DNA from 3 places in the Actinosynnema sp. NPDC049800 genome. Region 1 is predicted to be linked to each of the others. Evidence: riboswitches for the same ligand, from Rfam matches in the RefSeq annotation. Region 1 holds a riboswitch; each other region holds the start of a gene.

Region 1 (6,545 bases):
GCCCGCCATCACGGTCACCATCGGCAGCACGCTCGCCGAACCGCCCGCGCCGACCAGCGGCGCCATCAGGCCACCGACCATGAACGTCGTCACGCCCAGCACGGCCGACGCGCTGCCCGCCGCCTCCGGGTGCCGCGCCATCGCCAGCGACCCGGCGTTCGGCATGAGCAGGCCGACGCTCATCGTCAGCACGAACAGCGGTGGCAGGAACGTCGCCAGCCCGCCGCCGACGAGCCCGCCCACCAGCAACCCGATCCCACCGGTCGCCGCACCCGCCAGCCCGATCTTGAGCAGTGGGCGCGGCATGATCCGGCCCGTCAGCCTGGTGTTGAGCAGCCCCGCCAGGACGATCGCCACCGAGTTCGCGCCGAACACCAGGCTGAACTGCTGCGGGCTCAACCCGTACACGCCCTGGAGCACGAACGACGCCCCGGCGACGTAGCCGAACAGGGAGCCCAGCGCCAGCGCCGACGCCAGCGCGTAGCCGACGAACTTGCGGTCGGCCAGCAGCCCGCCGAACACCTTGATCGTGAGCAGCAGGTTCGCCGGCCGCCGCTTGTTCCGCGGCAACGTCTCCGGCAGGCCCACGGCCAGGGCGATCAGCAGGGCCAACCCGATCAACGCGAGCGCGATGAACGTGCCGCGCCAACTGGTGAACCTCAGCAGCTGACCGCCCAGCACCGGGGCCGCCACCGGCCCCAGGCTGTTGACCAGCATCATCAACGACATGAACCGCGCCATCGCGAGACCCTCGAACCGGTCGCGCGCCACCGCCATCGCGATCACGAACCCGGCCGCCACGCCGAGCCCTTGCAGCAGCCGCAGGCCGGAGAGCGCGAGCGCGCTGGGCGCCACCGCGCAGAACAGCGAGGTCACGACGTAGCTGCCGATCCCGACCAGCAGCGGACGCCGCCTGCCCCACGAGTCCGACAGCGGGCCCACGAGCAGCTGCCCGACCGACAGACCGATGATGAACGTGGTCAGCGACAGCTGGATCTGCGACTCGGTCGAGCCGAACTCCGCCGCGATGCCCGGGAACGCGGGCAGGTAGGTGTCGATCGAGAGCGGGCCGAGCAGGCACAGGGTGCCCAGCAGCACCACCAGTCGGGACCTGTTGTCCATCGCCAACCCCCAGTGCTCGTCTGGCAAAAGCTTCGCAAGCCAAACGATCCGGGGAAAGCGATATGTCCGAGGTCACGCGCTGGGCGCAAGTGTTTCGCCCCGGACGGCTCAATATCCCTCTGCGCGCAGGAATTCCAGGGCGGCGGCGAGGTCGTCGGGGTACTCGCTGGTGAACGACACCCACTGGTTGTCGGCCGGGTGGTGGAAGCCGAGCGTGCGGGCGTGCAGCCACTGCCTGGTGACGCCGAGGCGCTTGGCCAGCACCGGGTCCGCGCCGTAGGTGATGTCGCCGACGCACGGGTGCCGCAACGCGGAGAAGTGCACCCGGATCTGGTGCGTGCGACCGGTTTCCAGGTGCACGTCGAGCAGCGACGCGGCGCGGAACGCCTCCACCACCTCGTAGTGCGTGATGCTCGGCTTGCCGTTCGCCATCACGGCGAACTTGTAGTCGTGCTTGGGGTGCCGGTCGATCGGCGCGTCGATGGTGCCCTTGATCGGGTCCGGGTGGCCCTGCACGAGCGCGTGGTAGAGCTTGTCGACCGTGCGCTCCTTGAACGCGTGCTTCAACGCCGAGTACGCGTGCTCGCTCTTGGCCACCACCATGACGCCGGTCGTGCCGACGTCCAGCCGGTGCACGACGCCCTGGCGCTCGGCGGCGCCCGACGTGGCGATCCGGACGCCCGCCGCGGCCAGGCCGCCGACCACGGTCGGACCGGTCCAGCCGGGGCTGGGGTGCACGGCCACGCCGACCGGCTTGTCGACCACGATCACGTCGTCGTCCTCGTGCAGGACCACCAGGCCCTCCACGGGCACGGCCTGCACCTGCACCGGGCGTTCCGGCTCGGGGAGGGTGATCTCCAGCACGGAGCCCGCGACCAGGCGGTCCGACTTGCCGGCGGGCTGCCCGTCGAGCACGACGTCACCCGATTCGGTCAACGCCGCCACCACGGTCCGCGACAGGCCGAGGAGCTTGGCCAGACCGGCGTCGACCCTCATCCCGTCCAAGCCGTCCGGCACCGGAAGGGACCGGTAGTCGCCGCTCATGCGCACACCTCGCTGACGCTCGGCGTGGCAAGAGCGGGGCCGGCTGCGTTGAATGACTCGCTCGCAAGCTCGCTCATGCGCCCGCCTTCTTCTCGCTGGACTTCTTCTCCACGCGGGTGCCGTCGTAGTCGCGCTGGAGCAACGCCATCAGCACGATCACGCCGCCGCCCACGCAGATGGCGGAGTCCGCCAGGTTGAACACGGGGAAGAAGTTGCCCCACGGGTCGAGCACCGAGATGAAGTCGACCACGCCGCCGCGCAGCGGGCCGGGGCCGCGGAAGATCCGGTCGACCAGGTTGCCCATCGCGCCGCCCAGGACCAGGCCGAGGCCGATGGCCCAGCCGACCGACCGCAGCCGGCGCGCGATCCACAGGATGAACACGACCACGCCGGAGGCGATCAGGGCGAGGATCACCGTCCAGCCCTCGGCCAGGCCGAACGCGGCGCCGGTGTTGCGGATCAGCGGCAGGTAGAGCAGGCCGCCGAACAGCTCGATCGGCTCGCGCCCCTCCAGCTTGTCCACCGCGATGATCTTGCTGACCAGGTCGAGCGCCAACACCAGCGGCGCGATGACGGCCAGCAGCAGGACCCGTCGCTTCGGCAGCGGTGCGTCCGGCTGGTCCGGCGTGTCCGGCTCGGTGTTGGGATCGGTGCTCACCGGGCCATTGTCCAGCATCGGAGTCAGCGCAGGAACGGCGGGAGCGCGCGCTGGTCGTCCAGCGGCGCCCAACGACCCTCCCGGACCTCGTACTCCCACCGCGAGCCCTCGACCACGAGCGCGCGCAACGCGGCCACGAACCGGTCCACGTGCTCCTCGGTGGTGCCCAGCCCGATCGACGCGCGCAGCGCGCGTTCGCCGTGGGCGAGCCGGTGCACGGCCACGTGCGCGCAGAACGCGCCGTCACGCACGCCGATGCCGTGCTCGGCGGACAGCGCGGCGGCCAGGTAACCGGCGTCCTGGCCACCGACGGTGAAGCTCACCACACCCACCCGGTCCTGGTCCGAGCCGAACAGCGTCAGCTCGTGCACGCCGGGCACGGTCTTCAGGCCCTCGCGCAGCCGCGCCAGCAGCACGCGCTCGTGCTCGGTGGTCTGCTCCCAGTGCCTGCCCAGCACGTCGCACGCCACGGCCAGCGCGTGCACGCCCACCACGTTCGGCGTGCCCGCCTCGTGCCGCTCGGGCACCGCCGACCAGGCCACGCCCAGCCGGTCGCCGTGGTCGGTGACGCGGGCCGTCGCACCACCGCCCACCAGGTACGGCTCGGCGGCCTGCAACCAGTCGGACCGGCCGACCAGCACGCCCGCGCCGAACGGGGCGTAGATCTTGTGCCCCGAGAGCACGGTGTAGTCGACGTCCAGCGCACGCACGTCCACCGGCCGGTGCGGCGCGAGCTGGGCGGCGTCCAGGGCGATCCGGGCGCCGTGCCGGCGGGCCACCCGGGCCAGCTCGGCCACCGGCCAGATCTCGCCGGTCACGTTGGACGCGCCGGTCACCACGACCAGCCGCGGGCCGACCGGCGCCGCGCGCAGCGCCCGGTCCAGCTCCAGCACCGCCTGGGCGGGCGAGGCCGGCGTGCGCAGGCGACGCACGTTCGGGCCGCGCCACGGCAGCAGCGCGGCGTGGTGCTCGGTGTCGAAGAGGATCACGGCGGTGTGCTTCGGCAGGCTCCTGGCCAGCAGGTTCAGCGCGTCGGTGGTGTTGCGGGCGAACACCACGGCGTCGCTGTCGCGGGCGTTGAGGAACCGCCGGACCGACGAGCGGGCCTGCTCGTAGACCTTGGTGCTGACCTGCGAGGCGAAGCCCGCGCCCCGGTGCACGCTGGCGTACCAGGGCAGCACCTCGTCCACGGCGTCGCGGACCTGCTCCAGGCACGGCGCGCTGGCCGCGTGGTCGAGGTTGGCGTACTCGACGCGCTCACCGGTGACCAGCGGCACGCGCAGCGACGCGCCGACCACACGGGGCAGAGCCGCGACGGTGGTGGTGAGGGGAACTGCGATCGTCATGACGCCCTCCGGGGTCCGGGGACACCCCACCGGAGAGGGAGCCCGCGCTTGCCGGGCGCCCTGCGCGCCAGGCCAGGTCCTCACCAGGGGCACCCCACCGCGGTAGGAGGGTTGCCGGCCAGCAAGCCTGGGCTTAGCGCTGGCACTCATGACCTTCGCCCCGAAGCTAACCCAGCCCGCGCGTCCCCGTCGAGGGGCGTTCACATCCTGGGAGCGCCACGGCGGGGCCGGCGTCGCGATCCTGGGGCGTCACGACGGGGCCGGCGCGGGACGTCACGAGCCGTCCCGGGCACGTCACGGCAGACCGACGTCGCCCTTCCAGCGCGCGAACCGACCCGCCCGGTCCACGGCGCGGATGCGGCGCTCGGTCGCCGTGCGCATGGCCTCGGTGCACACCACCAGCAGCTGGTCGTGCTCCTGCAAGCGGGTCGTCGGCTGCGGCGTGAAGCCGTTCGCGTCCCGCACCACGAGGCTCACCGACGAGCCCGGCGGCAGCCGCAGCTCGGACAGGTACACGCCGTGCAGCTTGGAGCCGGGCTGGATGCGGACCTGGAGCAGCTCCGCGCCCAGGTCGTCCAGCGCCGACGAGTCGACCTGCACCTCGTGCGCCTCGCCGGACTTGACCAGCCCCAGCCACTTGGCCAGCCACGGCAGGCTCGTGCCCTGCACCACGGTCAGCACCACGACCAGCACGAACACCGCGTCCACCAGCTGCTGCGCCCCGCGCACGCCCTGGATCAGCGGGATCAGGGCGAACACGATCGGCACGGCCCCGCGCAGCCCGGACCACGAGATGAACACCTGCTCCCGCCACGGCACCCGGAACGGCAGCGCCGCGAACGCCACCGACAGCGGCCGGGCCAGCAGCACCAGCACCGCGCCCGCCACCAGCGCGGGCACCAGCGCGTCGAGCAGCCGTCCCGGCGACGCGTACAGGCCGAGCAGCACGAACAGGCCGATCTGCGCGATCCAGCCCAGCCCTTCGGCGAACGACAGGGTGTCCGCCCGGTGCGGCAGGCGGGCGTTGCCGAGCACGAGGGCGGCGATGTAGACGGCCAGGAAGCCGGACGCGTGCGCGAGGTCGCCGACGGTGTAGGCGAGCAGGCACACCGCGACCGTGGCCAGCGGGTACAGGCCGGTGGCGGGCAGCGCGGCCCGGCGCAGGCCGACGCCGCCGAGCCAGCCGAGCACGATCCCGATCGCCCCGCCCGCGATCAGCTCGTAGCCCATCAGCAGCGGCGCGGTCCACGTGATCGGGTCCGGCGCGGCGAGCAGCACGACGGCGATGTAGACCGGCGCGTCGTTGATGCCGGACTCCAGTTCCAGCGAGCCGATGAGCCGCTTGCCGACGCCCACCCCGCGCAACACGCTGAACACGGCCGCCGCGTCGGTGGACGACAGCACGGCGCCCCACAGCAGCGCCGTGCGCCAGTCCATGTCCAGCAGGAAGTGCAGCGCAAACCCGGTGACCGCGATGCTCACGCCGACGGCGACCGTCGACAGCGCGATGCCGAGGCCGAGCGCGGGCTTCACCGCGCTCCACCGGGTGGTGAGACCACCCTCGGTGAGGATCAGCACGAGCGCCACCGTGCCGAGTGAGCGGGTCAGGTCGGCGTCCTCGAACTGGATGCCCACCACGGCTTCGCCGAGCAGCACCCCGATGCCGAGGTAGAGCAGGAGGGACGGCAGACCGAGCCGGATCGACACCCTGACCGCGATGACCGAGAGCAGCAGGACCGCGGCGGCTATGCCCAAGTAGCCCGTCACATCGCCCACTCGACCTCCACGCCGCCGCTGCGTCACCCGACGGGGTCATTCTCCCCGGTGATACCGAAATGGACGAATCCGGCACCGCACGCAGCGTCACCAGCCGAACGTCGCTAGCGGGAACCATGCGAAACCGTGCATGTTGACGACAGGGTCCGCCGCCCCCGGTCACCTCCACGTCCCCGCACCTCCCTGCTGGAGTCACCGTGAAGCTGCGAACGATCTCCATCGCGCTGGTCACCACCGGCGCGCTCCTCGGCTCGGGCCCCGGCCCGGCCACCGCCGCGCCGCCCTCCGCCCTGGCCGGGCCGAACATCCCGGTCTCCGCCGTGCAGGCCGACCTGGCCCAGCTCCAGAGCATCGCCACCTCGAACGGCGGCAACCGGGCGCACGGCCGTCCGGGCTACCTGGCCTCGGTGAACTGGGTGAAGTCCAAGTTGGACGCCGCCGGGTTCACCACCAGGGTGCAGTCGTTCACCAGCAACGGCGCCACCGGCTACAACCTGATCGCCGACTGGCCGGGCGGCGACCTGAACAACGTGGTCATGCTCGGCGGCCACCTCGACAGCGTGTCGGCGGGCCCGGGCATCAACGACAACGGCACCGGC
Region 2 (6,545 bases), on a different contig from region 1:
ACGATCAGACGGACGCGGTGCGGCGGCGGTCGACGCCGCGGGCCACGCGGTTGGTGGTGAACTGGATCGCGGTGGCGATGACCGCCAGCACGACGACCGTGCTCCACAGGTAGCGGTCGTTGAACCGCTGGTAGCCCATGCGCACGGCGAGGTCGCCGAGCCCGCCGCCGCCGACCACGCCGGCCATTGCCGAGTAGCCCAACAGCGCGATCGCGGTCACGCCGATGGCGTTGACCAGCGCGGGCAACGACTCGCGGAGCAGCACGCTGCGCACGATCCGCACCGTGGACGACCCGGTGGTGACGGCGGCCTCGACCACCGACACGTGCACCTCGGCCAGCACGTTCTGCACCAGCCTGCCGACGAACGGGATCGCGCCCACGGCGAGCGGCACGATGGCCGCCGTCGGTCCGATGGTGCTGCCGAGCAGCAGCCTGGTCAGCGAGGTGAGCACCACCAGCAGGACCAGGAACGGCATGGAGCGGCCCAGGTCCACGACGAACCCGAGCACCTTGTGCAGCACCGGCCGGGGCCTCAGCCCACCGGGTGCGGTGAGCTGAAGCCAGATGCCGACAGGTGCTCCGAGCAGAACGGCGATCAGGGTGGAGACGACCACCATGTACAACGTCTCGCCGGTGGCGACCAGCAGGTCGTCGAACACGATGGACCAGGGTGTTGCGGACCTCACGCAGCTACTCCCTGAGGACCCGACAGGGTCCGGCGCACCGAGCCGCCCGCTTCCGAGATCCACTCCAGCGCCGAGTCGGCGCGCTCGCCCTTCAGGCCGACCCGGAACCGGGCCACCGGGGTCTCGCCGAGCCTGGTCAGGCCGCCGCCGAGCAGGTTGAGCTCCACGCCGAACCGGCCGGTGGCCTCGGGCAGCAGCGCGCCCACGGCGGCGAAGCCGATCAGCACGACGTCCGCGACCCGGTCGAACGCGGACTCCGCCGCCGGGTTCTGGTCCACGGCGGGCAGCAGCGACGCGGCCGTGCGGCTCGCGGCGTCCGACACCAGGTCGAGCACCTTGCCGTGCTCCACCACGCGGCCGTCCTCCAGCACCGCGACGTCGTCGCAGATCTTCCGGACCACGCCCATGTCGTGCGTGACCACGAGGACCGTCACGCCGAGCTCGGCGCGCGCCCGGTCCAGCACGGCGAGCACCGAGCCGGTGGTCTCGGGGTCCAGCGCGGACGTCGGCTCGTCGGCCAGCAGCACGGACGGCGACGCGGCGAGCGCCCGCGCGACCGCGATCCGCTGGCGCTGGCCGCCGGAGAGCTGGTCGGGGTAGGAGCCCGCCTTGTCGGTCAGCCCCACCAGGTCCAGCAGCTCGGCGACGCGGGTGCGGCGCTGCGGCCCGGCCACGCCCGCGGCTTCCAGCGGCAGCGCGACGTTGCCCGCGGCGGTGCGCTGGCGCAGCAGGGAATCCCCTTGCGGCACCACGCCGATCTGCCGGCGGGCGGCGCGCAGCGCGGTGCCGTCGAGCGAGACGAGGTCGGTGCCGTCGACGCGGATCGCGCCGCTGTCGGGCCGCTCCAGGAGCGCGACGCACCGGGCCAGGGTGGACTTGCCCGCCCCGCTGGGGCCGACGACGCCGAGCACGGTGCCCGCGGCGACGTCCAGGTTCACGCCGTCCAGCGCGCGAACCTGCCCGGTACTCCCGGGGAAGGTCTTGGTGAGGTTCTCGACAGTGATCACGTTTTCGCTCCACGACGGCATGCGGCAGCGCACGCCCGGGGCGTGCGTGACCGACGGCTCAGCTCGGAAAGGTGTCCTGGGTGAAGGACGCGGGGATTCGAGGCGCCTGCGGCTGCTCAGCGGCTGCGACAGGCGGACGACGTGCGGCGACCGTGGTCGACCACCCGCCGGCGGGTGAGCATTCGCATCCTGGGCACGTGATTCCTCCATCGTTCCTGGCGGAAGCACCTGCCCCCGTGGAGGGGTGGTTGCTGCGGCGTCGTGGAGCCAGGTCTCTCGGCCGCTCGGGATGGCACCACGAGTAGACCCGACCGGGCCCGGCTGACGCAAGTCCGAACCAGGATCGTCCGGCAAATCACACTTTCGGCCGAAAGATCAACGACTAGCGGGCGGACGCGGCCTCGGCTATCCGGATGAAGTCGCCGACGGCCAGTTGTTCGCCGCGCGCCGAGGGGTCCACGCCCGCCTCGACGAGCAGCCGCTGCGCCTCGGCGGCCGAGCCTGCCCAGCCCGACAGCGCGCCGCGCAGCATCTTGCGGCGTTGCGCGAAGGCCGCGTCCACCAAGGCGAACAGCCGCTTCTGGTCCACAGTGGACAGCTGCTCGTGCCGGTCGAACGCGACCAGCGCCGAGTCCACGTTCGGCACGGGCCAGAACACCGAGCGCGGCACGGGACCGGCCCGGCGGGCGTCCGCGTACCAGGCGAGCTTCACGCTGGGCACGCCGTAGACCTTGCTGCCGGGACCGGCGGCCATCCGGTCGGCCACCTCCGACTGCACCATCACCAGGCCCGTGCGCAACGACGGCAGCACGGCCAGCAGGTGCAGCACCACGGGCACGGCCACGTTGTACGGCAGGTTCGCCACCAGGGCGGTCGGCGCGACCGGGAGCTGCTCCGGGGTGACGCGCATCGCGTCGGCGTGCACGACGGACAGCCGGTCGGCCAGCTCAGCGGCCCGCTCCGCCACCGTGACCGGCAGGCGGTCGGCCAGCACGCCGTCGATCTCCACGGCCACCAGCGCGCGACAGGAGGGCAGCAACGCCAACGTGAGCGAGCCCAGGCCGGGCCCGACCTCGAGCACCACGTCGTCCGGGCGCAGGTCGGCCGCCGCCACGATGCGCCGCACCGTGTTCGGGTCGTGCACGAAGTTCTGCCCCAGCTTCTTCGTGGGGCGGATGTCCAGTTCGGCGGCCAGCCGACGCACGTCGGCCGGCCCGAGGAGGTGGCTCCCCGAACCGGCCGACGTCGAGTCCTGTGTCACCGGCACATTGTTACGGCAAGCCGAGCTTCTGCTGGCAGTGGGGCCACGCCGAGTAGCCGCCGCGCGCGTCGCGGAGCTTGGTGGCGATGGCGATCTGCTGCTCGCGGGTCGCCTGGTGCGGGTACGCGGCGTACTGGCTGCCGCCGTAGGCGTCCCAGGTGCCCTTGTTGAACTGCAGGCCGCCGTAGTAGCCGTTGCCGGTGTTGATGGCCCAGTTGCCGGTCGCCTCGCACTGCGCCAACGCGTCCCACACCGCACCGTCGGGCGGGAGCTTGGTGCCGACCTTGACCTTCTTCGGCTTCGGCTCCTTGGTGACCTTCGCGCCCAGCTTCTCCCGGCCGACCTCCTGGCCGTTCTTGACCGTGACGCGGTAGGTGACGATCTGCTCGCCGGCCTCGCCCGGGTCCAGGACCTCTTTCTGGCCCTTCATCATCGTGTCGTCCTTGACCTCCTCGACGGGCGGCTGGATGGCCTCCGTCGCGTTGATCACCGACACGCCGGTGCGCGTGATGTGGACCTCGGCGCCGTTGGTGACGCGCAGGTCGACCGCCGTCTCGAGCTTGTCCTCGGGGCCGAGCGAGAGGTTCTCGTTCTTCAGCAGCTCGTCGACGGTCACGGCCGTCGTCTGAATCTGCCGGGGCGCGTTGCCGCCGTCGTAGAGCGTGATGGTCTTGAGGCTCTTGACCTCGAGCGACAGGCCGTCGAGGGGGACGTCCATGTTGCGGTCGTGGGAGAGCCAGGCGCCCTCGTCGTTCACCTGCAACTGGTCCAGCGCCTCGTCCACGGTGACCGAGCGGACCCAGCCCTCGCGCTGCTCGCCGTCGACCGTCATCTTCACCAGGCGGCCGCGGTCCAGCGAGATCTTCCCGCCGTCGCTCACCTTGGCCTGGGGTGACGGGCTCAGCGCGTCGTGCTCGCCGATCGCGATGCCCTCGTCGGCGAGGATCTCGCCGACGGTCGACTCGTACGTGCGGACGGTGGTGGCCTCGCCGTCGACGTCGACCGTGACGGACTTGTCCATCGCGATCGCGGTGGCGCCGCCGCCGGAGATGGTGACCAGCACGGTGAGGACCGCGGCCTTCAGGAAGCGCCGCTTCCACTTCCCCGCGGCTTCGACCAGTGCGGCGGGCGGGGCGCTCGGCCGCTCGGCGGCCAGGCTGCCCGCGACCCGGTCCTGGGAGACCTCGTCGGGGATGATGATCGGTGGCAGGAGCGTGGTCTCGGCGTTGATCAGCCGGATCAGCTCGTCGACGTCGACGTTCGCGCTCTCCAGCAGCGCGTCGGCGTCCGGTCCCAGCACTTCCAGCACGTCGTCCGGGGTGATGGTGAACACCGCGGTGTCCCATTCGGACGGCGGCCCGGGTCTGTCCAGGACGTCGACACCGGTCGCGGGTGTCGACTGCACGGGCGTAAACCAGTCGGTGTCCTCGTTGAACGAGTTCACGGGTTGCCATACCTCCTGAAGGCGCGAAGTCCGGCGACGCGCACGGTCGATGTCGGTGGTCAGCTGGTGATCTCCGGCAACTCCCGTGCGTTCTCGGCTTCTCGCTTCTGGTGTCAACGTGACCCGCCCCGACTGCGGGTGCGCCCCGAATCACGACTCGGGGCACGGTCACGGGACCGTAACGGGTTCACGGGGGTTGTGCCAACACCCCGACAACCCTTGTGAGTTCAGTCACTCCGTTAGGGGAGCAAGTCTGTCCGCCATTCGTCGTAAGGAGGACTACGACCTCACCGCGTCACGAAGACCGAAGACGCGTTCGGCGTTTCGGGTGATCTTCGTGGCCAACTCACCCAGGTCGGTCTCACGCAGCGTCGCCATGTCCCGGAGCGTGTAGTTCGCGCAATACGGCTCGTTCGGGCGACCTCGGTACGGGTGGGGCGTGAGGAACGGCGCGTCCGTCTCGACGAGCACGTGGTCCTCCGGCACCCACAGTGCGGCTTCCCGCAGGGCGTGGGCGTTGCGGAACGTCGTGGTGCCCGCGAACGAGAGCACGAACCCGCGCTCCACGCACGCGCGCGCGAAGGAGAGGTCGCCGGAGAAGCAGTGGAAGACCACGGTGGCCGGCGCGCCCTCGGCGTCGAGCACCTCGAGGATGTCGTCGTGCGCGTCCCGGTCGTGGATCATCAGCGGCTTGCCGACCCGCTTGGCCAGGTCGATGTGCCAGCGGAAGGCCTCGTGCTGCGCGGCTTTCGGCGCGTAGTCCCAGTAGTAGTCCAGCCCGGTCTCGCCGATCGCGACGACCCTGGGCCGGGCGGCGAGCCGTTCCAGCTCCGCCTGCTCGACCTCGCCGAACGTCGACGTGCGCGTGGGGTGCAGGGCGACCGCGGCGAACACCCGGTCGTCCCACGTGGCGGCTTCGGCGGCCCAGCGGGCGGCGTCGAGGTCGTCGGCCACCGTGATCACGCGGTCCACGCCCGCCCGGACGGCCCGGTCGAGCACCTCGCGCACCTGCTCGGGCGTCTTCGCCCCGCACGCGTCGAGGTGGGTGTGGGCGTCGACCACCGGCGCCGGAAGGGCTTCCGGGACCGGTGGCCGTTCGCCTCGGCGTTTCGTCACTTCGCGATCGGGGCCCACTCGGGGCCGGTCTCACCCAGTTCGGGGTCGAGCTTCGCGAACAGCGGCGCGGGCTTGGCCAGCGGCCTGCCCACCTCGATGGGGGTGGACGCCCACGTCGCCCGCTCGCCCGCGTAGTCGCCGGTCAGCACCGGGTACTCGCGGTCGGGCACGTCCAGGTCGGGCACGTCGGTCAGCTCGGGCTGGGCCGCCCACACGCCCGTGCCGCCCAGCGCCTCGTGCACCTTCTGCGCCGAGTGCGGCAGGAACGGCGTCAGCAGGGTGTTGGCGTCCTGCACGACCTGCAACGCGGTGTGCAGCACGGTGTCGCGGCGCTCCGGGTCGTCCTTGAGCTTCCACGGCTCCTGGTCGGACAGGTAGCGGTTGGCCGCGCCGACCACCTTCATCGCCTCGGTGGACGCCTGCTTGAAGCGGGAGCGGCGCAGGTTCGAGCCCACCACGTCGAACGCCTTGCGGGACAGCTCCAGCAGCTCGTGGTCGGCCTGGGTCGGGCTGGTCGGCTTCGGGATCGCGCCCACGTTCTTGTGCGCCATCGAGATCGACCGGTTGACCAGGTTGCCCCACTCGTTGGCCAGCTCGAAGTTCGTCCGGCGGACGAACTCGTCCCAGGTGAAGTCGGCGTCCTGGTTCTCGGGGCCGGCCACGGAGATGAAGTAGCGCAGCGCGTCCGGCCCGAACTCCTTGAGGAAGTCCGTGACGTAGATCACCGTGCCGCGGGAGGTGGAGAACTTCGAGCCGCTCATGGTCAGGAACTCGCTGGAGACCACCTCGGTGGGCAGGTTCAGCGTGCCGAAGGAGCCGGGCTCGCCGCCCTTCGCGCCCTGGCCGTTCTGCCCGAGCAGCAGGGAGGGCCAGATCAGCGAGTGGAAGACGATGTTGTCCTTGCCCATGAAGTAGTAGCCCTGGGCGTCGCCGGTCCAGAACTCCTTCCAGGCGTCGTCGTCCCCGCTGCGGCGGGCCCACTCGACGGACGCGCTGAGGTAGCCGATGACGGCGTCGAACCACACGTAG
Region 3 (6,545 bases), on a different contig from region 1:
GGAACCCGGAGCTGCAGGAGCAGCTCGGCAAGTCCACCGGTCGGGCGATGCGGGCCACCGGTGTGTTCTGGAACTTCGCGCCGGTGTCCGACATCGCGCGTGACACCCGCTGGGGGCGGTACTACGAGACCTACAGCGAGGACCCGGTGCTGGCCGGCGCGCTGGCCGCGGCGAACGTGCGCGGGCAGCAGGCCGACCCGACCGACGGCACGGCGAAGCTGACCGCGACCGCCAAGCACTTCGCGGGCTACTCGGAGCCGTTCAACGGCCACGACCGCGCGCCCGCCCAGCTGCCGATCCGGTACCTCCAGGACACCGTGCTGCCCGCGTTCCAGCCGCAGTTCGACGCGGGCGTCGGCACCGTGATGATCAACTCCGGTGCGGTCAACGGCGTGCCCGCGCACGCCTCGAAGTACCTGCTGACCACCCAGTTGCGCGACCGGATGGGTTTCCGGGGCGTGGCGATCACCGACTGGGAGGACATCCGGTTCCTGGTGGACCGCTACCACGTGGCGGCGGACTACGAGGAGGCCATCGCGATGGCCGTGAACGCGGGCGTCGACATGGCGATGGAGCCGTCGGACGCGGCCGGGTTCACTGCCGGGCTGCTGGCGGGCGTGCGGAGCGGTGCGATCCCCGGCAAGCGGATCGACCAGGCCGTGCGGCGGATCCTGAAGCTCAAGTTCGAGCTCGGGCTGTTCGAGAAGCCGTTCGTCGACGTGGAGAAGGCCGACGCGATCGTGAACGGCGCGGACCGGGCGCTGGCCCGTCAGGCGGCGGCGGAGAGCGCGGTGCTGCTGCGCAACGACGGCGTGCTGCCCCTGTCGACCGGCGTGGGCAAGCTCGTGGTGACCGGTGACGCGGCCGACTCCGCGGCCAGGCAGCTCGGCGGCTGGTCGGTCGGCTGGCAGGGCGTGCCGGACTCGTCGCCGATGCCGCCCACGGTGACCGTGCTGCAGGGCATCAAGGCCGCCGTGCCGTCGGCGAACGTGGTCGGCGCGGCCACGCAGGCCGACGCGGTGGCGCAGGCGGGTGACGCCGACGCGGTGGTCGTCGTGCTCGGTGAGGACCCGGGCGCGGAGGGTGAGGCGGACACCGAGGAGCCCGCGCTGACCGCTGCGCAGCAGGGCCTGGTGGACGCGGTGCGGGCGACCGGCAAGCCGGTGGTCGTCGTGCTGCTGACCGGCCGGCCGCAGGTGCTCGGCACGGTGGCCGACGCCCCGGCGCTGGTCGCGGGCTGGCTGCCCGGCTCCGAGGGCGGCGGCGCGATCGCCGACGTGCTGTTCGGCGCGGTGAACCCCAGCGGCAGGCTGCCGGTGTCCTGGCCGAAGTCGGTCGGCGACCAGCCGTTCTCCTACGACCAGGTGCGCGGCGCGAACACCGCGCCCAGCTCCGGGTACGACCCGGCGTTCGCGTTCGGGCACGGCCTGTCGTACACGACGTTCACCACGTCCGCGCCGACGCTGAAGTCGACGGAGGTGCGGCGGGACGGCCAGGTGAAGGTGTCGGTGACCGTGGCCAACACCGGTGGGCGTGACGGCACGCTCGTCGTGCCCGTGTACGTGCACCAGCCGGTGAGCAAGGTGCTCACGCCGCCGCAGCGCCTGGTCGGCTTCACGCGGGTGGCGTTGAAGGCCGGTGAGCAGCGGGCGGTCGAGGTGACGTTCGACGTGCAGCGGCTCGCGGTGACGGCGGGCGACATGGACGCGTCGGGCAAGCCCGAGGTCGCCAGGGGCGGCTACGAGGTCGTGGTCGGCGACGGGAGGGCTCGATTCACGGTGCGGTGAGCTGCCCTGATAACCTTCTCGGTCGTACCCGCGCGGCATTCCGCTGTGGAGGAAGACCGCCCCTTCGCGGGGGCGGAGCCGGTGACAAGCGCGGTGCGACTCCGAGACCGAGGAAAAGGTGGCTTTCGCGTGGCGAACATCAAGTCCCAGATGAAGCGGATCAAGACGAACGAGAAGGCGCGCCTGCGCAACAAGGCCGTCAAGTCGTCCCTCAAGACCGCCATCCGCAAGTTCCGTGAGGCCGCCGAGGCCGGTGACAAGGAGAAGGCCGTCGCGCTGGCGCAGGACGCGTCCCGCAAGCTCGACAAGGCCGTCTCCAAGGGCGTGATCCACGCCAACCAGGCCGCCAACAAGAAGTCGGCGCTGGCGCGGCGCGCCAACCAGATCTGATCTGGTCTTCACGCCAAAGCGCCGCCCACCCCCGCGCGGGGTGGGCGGCGCTTTCGTGTGCGGCCGACCACTGACCACCGCCCCAGCCACCACCGCCCCGACCAGCACCGCTCGCCCAGCCAGCCACCAGGCCACCGGCCGCTCAGCCGCTGACTTCCCGGCCCTCAGCCAGTACCGCCCACCCCGCCGCGAACCACTTGGCCGCCAGCCGTCAGCCACCTGGCCGCCAGGGTCCAGCGCCGGCCACCAGCCACCCAGCCGCCCGATCCCCCAGCCTCCGGATCCCCAGCCTCCGGATCCCCGACCGCCCGACCGTGCGATCCCCCAGGCCTCCGTCAGCGGCGGCCGTGGGCGGCGACGATCTTCAGCACGGCGCGTTCCAGGGCGTAGCCCGAGTCGGCGGCGGCGCCCTTGACGTCGGCGTTCAGGTCCGCGACCACCGTCATCGCGGCTGCCAGCCCTCGGTCTTCCCAGCCACGCGACTGGCCTTGGGCCTTCTTCACCTTCCACGGCGGCATGCCGAGTTCGCCCGCCAGCTTGAACGGGTCGCCCCGGCCCACCGCGGACACCCGCGCGATCGTGCGCACCGCGTCGGCCAGGGCATCGGCGACCAAGACGTGCGGCACGCCGAGCTGGATCGCCCACCGCAACGCCTCCAGCGCACCGGCCCGATCACCCATCACGGCCTTCTCCGCGACCGCGAACCCGGTCACCTCGGCCCGCCCGCGGTGGTAGCGGCGGACCGCCTCGGCGTCCACCTTGCCGCCCGTGTCGGCGACGAGCTGCGACGCCGCCGCCGCCAACTCGCGCAGGTCCGACCCCACCGCCTCGATCAGCGCCGCCACGGCCTCCGGGTCGGCCTTGCCGCCGCCCGCCGCGCGGATCTCGTTGCGCACGAACGCTTCCCGGTCCGCCGCCTTGGTGATCTTGGGGCACTCGGTCACCCGGGCGCCTGCCTTGCGCAGCGCCGCGGGCAGGTCCTTGGCCGCCTTGCTGCGCCCGCCGCCACTGTGGACGACCACCACCGTCACCCCGTCCGCCGGGGCCTTGGCGTAGCCGATGACCGCGTCGGCGATCTCCTTGCCGCACTCCTGCGCGGCCTCCAGCGCGACCACCCGTCCCTCGGCGAACAGCGACGGGCTCACCAGTTCCGCCAGCTCAGGCGGGGTGAGATCGGTCACGCGGACGCGGGTCAGGTCGGCCTGCGGATCGGCTTTCCGCGCCGCGGCCAGCGCACCGCGCACCGCGCGCTCGACCAGCAACTCCTCCTCGCCGAGGATCAGGTGCACGGCGTCGGGCATGTCAGCGGGCGCACTCACGGGCGCGATCCTCCCACGGGTGGCAGACGTCCGGATGGTGGACGTCGCTGGCTGAGGGTCGGGATCGTGACGTAAGTTGAAGCCCACAACTGAATACCGCTCATCCAGAGGGGCAGAGGGATCGGCCCGAAGAAGCCCCGGCAACCCGTCGCACAGCGTCCGCTGGCGACCACGGTGCCAATTCCGACCCGCGGTGCGCGGGAAAGATGAGGAGATACCTCGCGATGACTGCTGTCAGTGTGCCCTCGGCCACCACCTCCTTCGACCTCGGTCCTGCCCGCGCGCTGTCGTGTCGCGAATGCGGCCACGAGACGCCGCTCGCCGCCGAATACGCCTGTCTGGAGTGTTTCGGGCCGCTGGAAGTGGCCTACGACTTCGGCCGGATCCGTCGCGAGGACATCGAGGCGGGCCCCCGGTCGATCTGGCGCTACCGCGGCCTGCTCCCCGTGCCGACCACCGTCGAGTCTCACCCCAACACCAACCCCGGCGGCACCCGCCTGATCGAGGCCGACCGCCTCGCCAAGGCCCTCGGCGTGCGCAAGGTGTGGGTGAAGGACGACACCGGCAACCCGACCCACTCGTTCAAGGACCGCGTGGTCGGCGTCGCCCTCGCCGCCGCCCGCGAACTGGGCTTCAAGGTCCTGGCCTGCCCGTCCACCGGCAACCTGGCCAACGCCGTCGCCGCCGCCGCGGCCCGCGCGGGCTGGGAGTCCGTGGTCCTGGTGCCCTCCACGCTGGAGCGGGCGAAGATCCTCATGACCGCCGTCTACGGCGGCAACCTGATCACCGTCGACGGCAACTACGACGACGTGAACCGGCTGGCGCAGGAACTGGCCGCCGAGCACGAGGACTGGGCGTTCGTCAACGTCAACGTCCGCCCCTACTACGCCGAGGGCTCCAAGACGCTCGGGTACGAGGTCGCCGAACAGCTCGGCTGGCGGCTGCCCGACCAGATCGTGGTGCCCATCGCGTCCGGCTCGCAGTTGACGAAGGTCGACAAGTCCTTCCGCGAACTGGGCGACCTCGACCTGGTCGAGCAGACCCCGTACCGCGTGTTCGGCGCGCAGGCCACCGGCTGCTCCCCCGTCTCGGCCGCCTTCAAGGCGGGCCACGACGTGGTCAGCCCGGTCCGCCCGGACACCATCGCCAGGTCGCTGGCGATCGGCGCCCCCGCCGACGGCCCCTACGTGCTGGACGCCGTCCGCCGCACCAACGGCGCGATCGAGGACGTCACCGACGAGGAGGTCGTCGAGGGCATCCGCCTCCTGGCCCGGACCGAAGGCATCTTCGCCGAGACGGCCGGCGGCGTCACCGTCGCCACCGCGAAGAAGCTCATCGAGACCGGCCAGCTGGACCCGGACGGCGAGACCGTGCTCCTGATCACCGGCGACGGCCTCAAGACCCTGGACGCCCTCGGCGACCGCGTCGGCCCCCGCGCCAACGTCCCGCCGTCGGCCGAGGCCGTCCTGAAGGCCCTTCAGGACTGACCCGTATCGCCCGTTCCCGCCTGGGGTCGGACCGCGGTTTCCGGTCCCAGGCGGTACGGCGACGGTCGGTCCGGGCGGTCGGTCCGGGGCGCGGTAGCTACGGCGGCGGTCGGCTCAGTGCCGGGCGGCTTCTCCGCTTCACCGACGCCTTCCCGTCCGCGGTCGTGGTCACAAGGCGATCCTGGAGGAGCGCAGCCACCCGGTCCGGGGGAAGGCGGTCAGCTCGGGCAGGACGTGCGGGCCGACCGGTTCGGTGACCACGCGCCAGGCGGTGAGCATCTGCGGCCAGGGCCGTGTCGCCTTCTCCTGGTTGTAGCGCTCGGCGTGCCACTCCTCCGGCGGTATGGCGAGGTCGGCGTCGAACAGGCCGTCGGCGATCAGCCGGTAGGCGGTGTCCGCCGAGGGGACCTGCGCCAAGCGGATCACGCCGGTGGCCGTTGCCCTGGCGACGATTCCGCGTTCACCGCTGGGCAGCTCCTCGCACACGTAATACGTGAACGCGGGCCGGAGCTCGTCGCTCGGCCAGGGTTGGGCGGTGTAGCCGGGCTGCCACAGCGCCCACGCCAGCGCCCGGTTGCCGCCTTGCGGCGACCAGCCGGAGTGCAGTCGGATCCAGACGTCGTTCCTCATCGTTCTCCCCTTGTCCGTTGTCGGGTTGGCCGCCGCTCCTGCGGGCGACCCGCGGCCCGTCCGGGCCGGCCAGGACGGCGGTGTCGCCGTCCCGGTCCGTGCGCAGCACCAGCGCGCCTCGGCTCGTCAACGCGTCGACCACCACCCCGCTGGGGTGGCCGTAGCGGTTGCCCGCGCCGACGCTCACCAACGCGATCCGCGGCCGGACCGCCGCGAGGAACGCCGGTGACGAGTACCGCGACCCGTGGTGCGGCACTTTGAGCACGTCGGCCCGCAGGTCCACGTGCCCACCGAGCAGGTCCGCCTGCCCGGCCAGCTCGATGTCTCCGGTCAGCAACACCCGCCCGGCCGCGGTGGAGGCCCGCAGCACCAGCGACGCGTCGTTGACCGCCGTGTTCGTGTCCGTCCCGCGCACGGGGTCCGCGCGCGGGCCGAGCACGTCGAGCTCCAGACCCGGCCAGCTCAGCCGCTGCCCGGCGCCCAGCTCGACCAGGCGGACCCCGGCCGTCCACGCCCGTTCCCTCACCTCCTCCCACGCCCACTCCGGTTCCCGCGACGGCCCCACCGCCACCGCGCCCACAACCCGCTCAGCCAGCACCGCGGCCAACCCGCCGACGTGGTCGGCGTGCAGGTGGCTGAGCACCACCAGCGGTATGCGCCGCACCCCGAGCCGACGCAGGCACGACAGCACCGGCACCGGGTCCGGCCCCGCGTCGACCAGCACCGCCCGGTCGCGCTCGGCGGTGGCGAGGACCACCGCGTCGCCCTGACCCACGTCACAGGCCACGACCGACCAGCCGGGCACCGGCCACCCCGGCGCGACCACGTTCAGCGGCACGACCACCACCACCGCGCCGACGACGGCCGCCACGACCAACGTCCGCACCCGGCGCAGCCTGGCGATCGCGTAGCCGAGCACCAGCACCCCGGCC

Evidence for each region. Region 1 has a riboswitch for S-adenosylmethionine ahead of AB0I91_RS06325 (aminotransferase class V-fold PLP-dependent enzyme). Riboswitches for the same ligand answer to the same signal wherever they lie in the genome.
Region 2: another riboswitch for S-adenosylmethionine. It lies ahead of AB0I91_RS21140 (methionine ABC transporter ATP-binding protein); the one in region 1 lies ahead of AB0I91_RS06325 (aminotransferase class V-fold PLP-dependent enzyme).
Region 3: another riboswitch for S-adenosylmethionine. It lies ahead of thrC (threonine synthase); the one in region 1 lies ahead of AB0I91_RS06325 (aminotransferase class V-fold PLP-dependent enzyme).

What each region holds. Positions count from the first base shown of each region.
Region 1 is NZ_JBFAMT010000003.1:225,072-231,616, forward strand. Features, by position in the region: gene AB0I91_RS06310 (multidrug effflux MFS transporter) at 1-1,122, opposite strand, end outside; gene AB0I91_RS06315 (RluA family pseudouridine synthase) at 1,231-2,166, opposite strand; gene lspA (signal peptidase II) at 2,240-2,824, opposite strand; gene AB0I91_RS06325 (aminotransferase class V-fold PLP-dependent enzyme) at 2,848-4,170, opposite strand; SAM riboswitch class IV at 4,210-4,324, opposite strand; gene AB0I91_RS06330 (potassium/proton antiporter) at 4,465-5,946, opposite strand; gene AB0I91_RS06335 (M28 family metallopeptidase) at 6,144-6,545, shown strand, end outside.
Region 2 is NZ_JBFAMT010000017.1:43,392-49,936, forward strand. Features, by position in the region: gene AB0I91_RS21135 (methionine ABC transporter permease) at 5-688, opposite strand; gene AB0I91_RS21140 (methionine ABC transporter ATP-binding protein) at 685-1,695, opposite strand; SAM riboswitch class I at 1,899-1,991, opposite strand; gene rsmA (16S rRNA (adenine(1518)-N(6)/adenine(1519)-N(6))-dimethyltransferase RsmA) at 2,078-2,956, opposite strand; gene AB0I91_RS21150 (resuscitation-promoting factor) at 2,967-4,400, opposite strand; gene AB0I91_RS21155 (TatD family hydrolase) at 4,680-5,516, opposite strand; gene metG (methionine--tRNA ligase) at 5,513-6,545, opposite strand, start outside.
Region 3 is NZ_JBFAMT010000012.1:91,696-98,240, forward strand. Features, by position in the region: gene AB0I91_RS17150 (glycoside hydrolase family 3 N-terminal domain-containing protein) at 1-1,787, shown strand, start outside; gene rpsT (30S ribosomal protein S20) at 1,917-2,177, shown strand; gene holA (DNA polymerase III subunit delta) at 2,513-3,496, opposite strand; SAM riboswitch class I at 3,594-3,709, shown strand; gene thrC (threonine synthase) at 3,721-4,983, shown strand; gene AB0I91_RS17170 (hypothetical protein) at 5,152-5,400, opposite strand; gene AB0I91_RS17175 (DNA internalization-related competence protein ComEC/Rec2) at 5,444-6,545, opposite strand, start outside.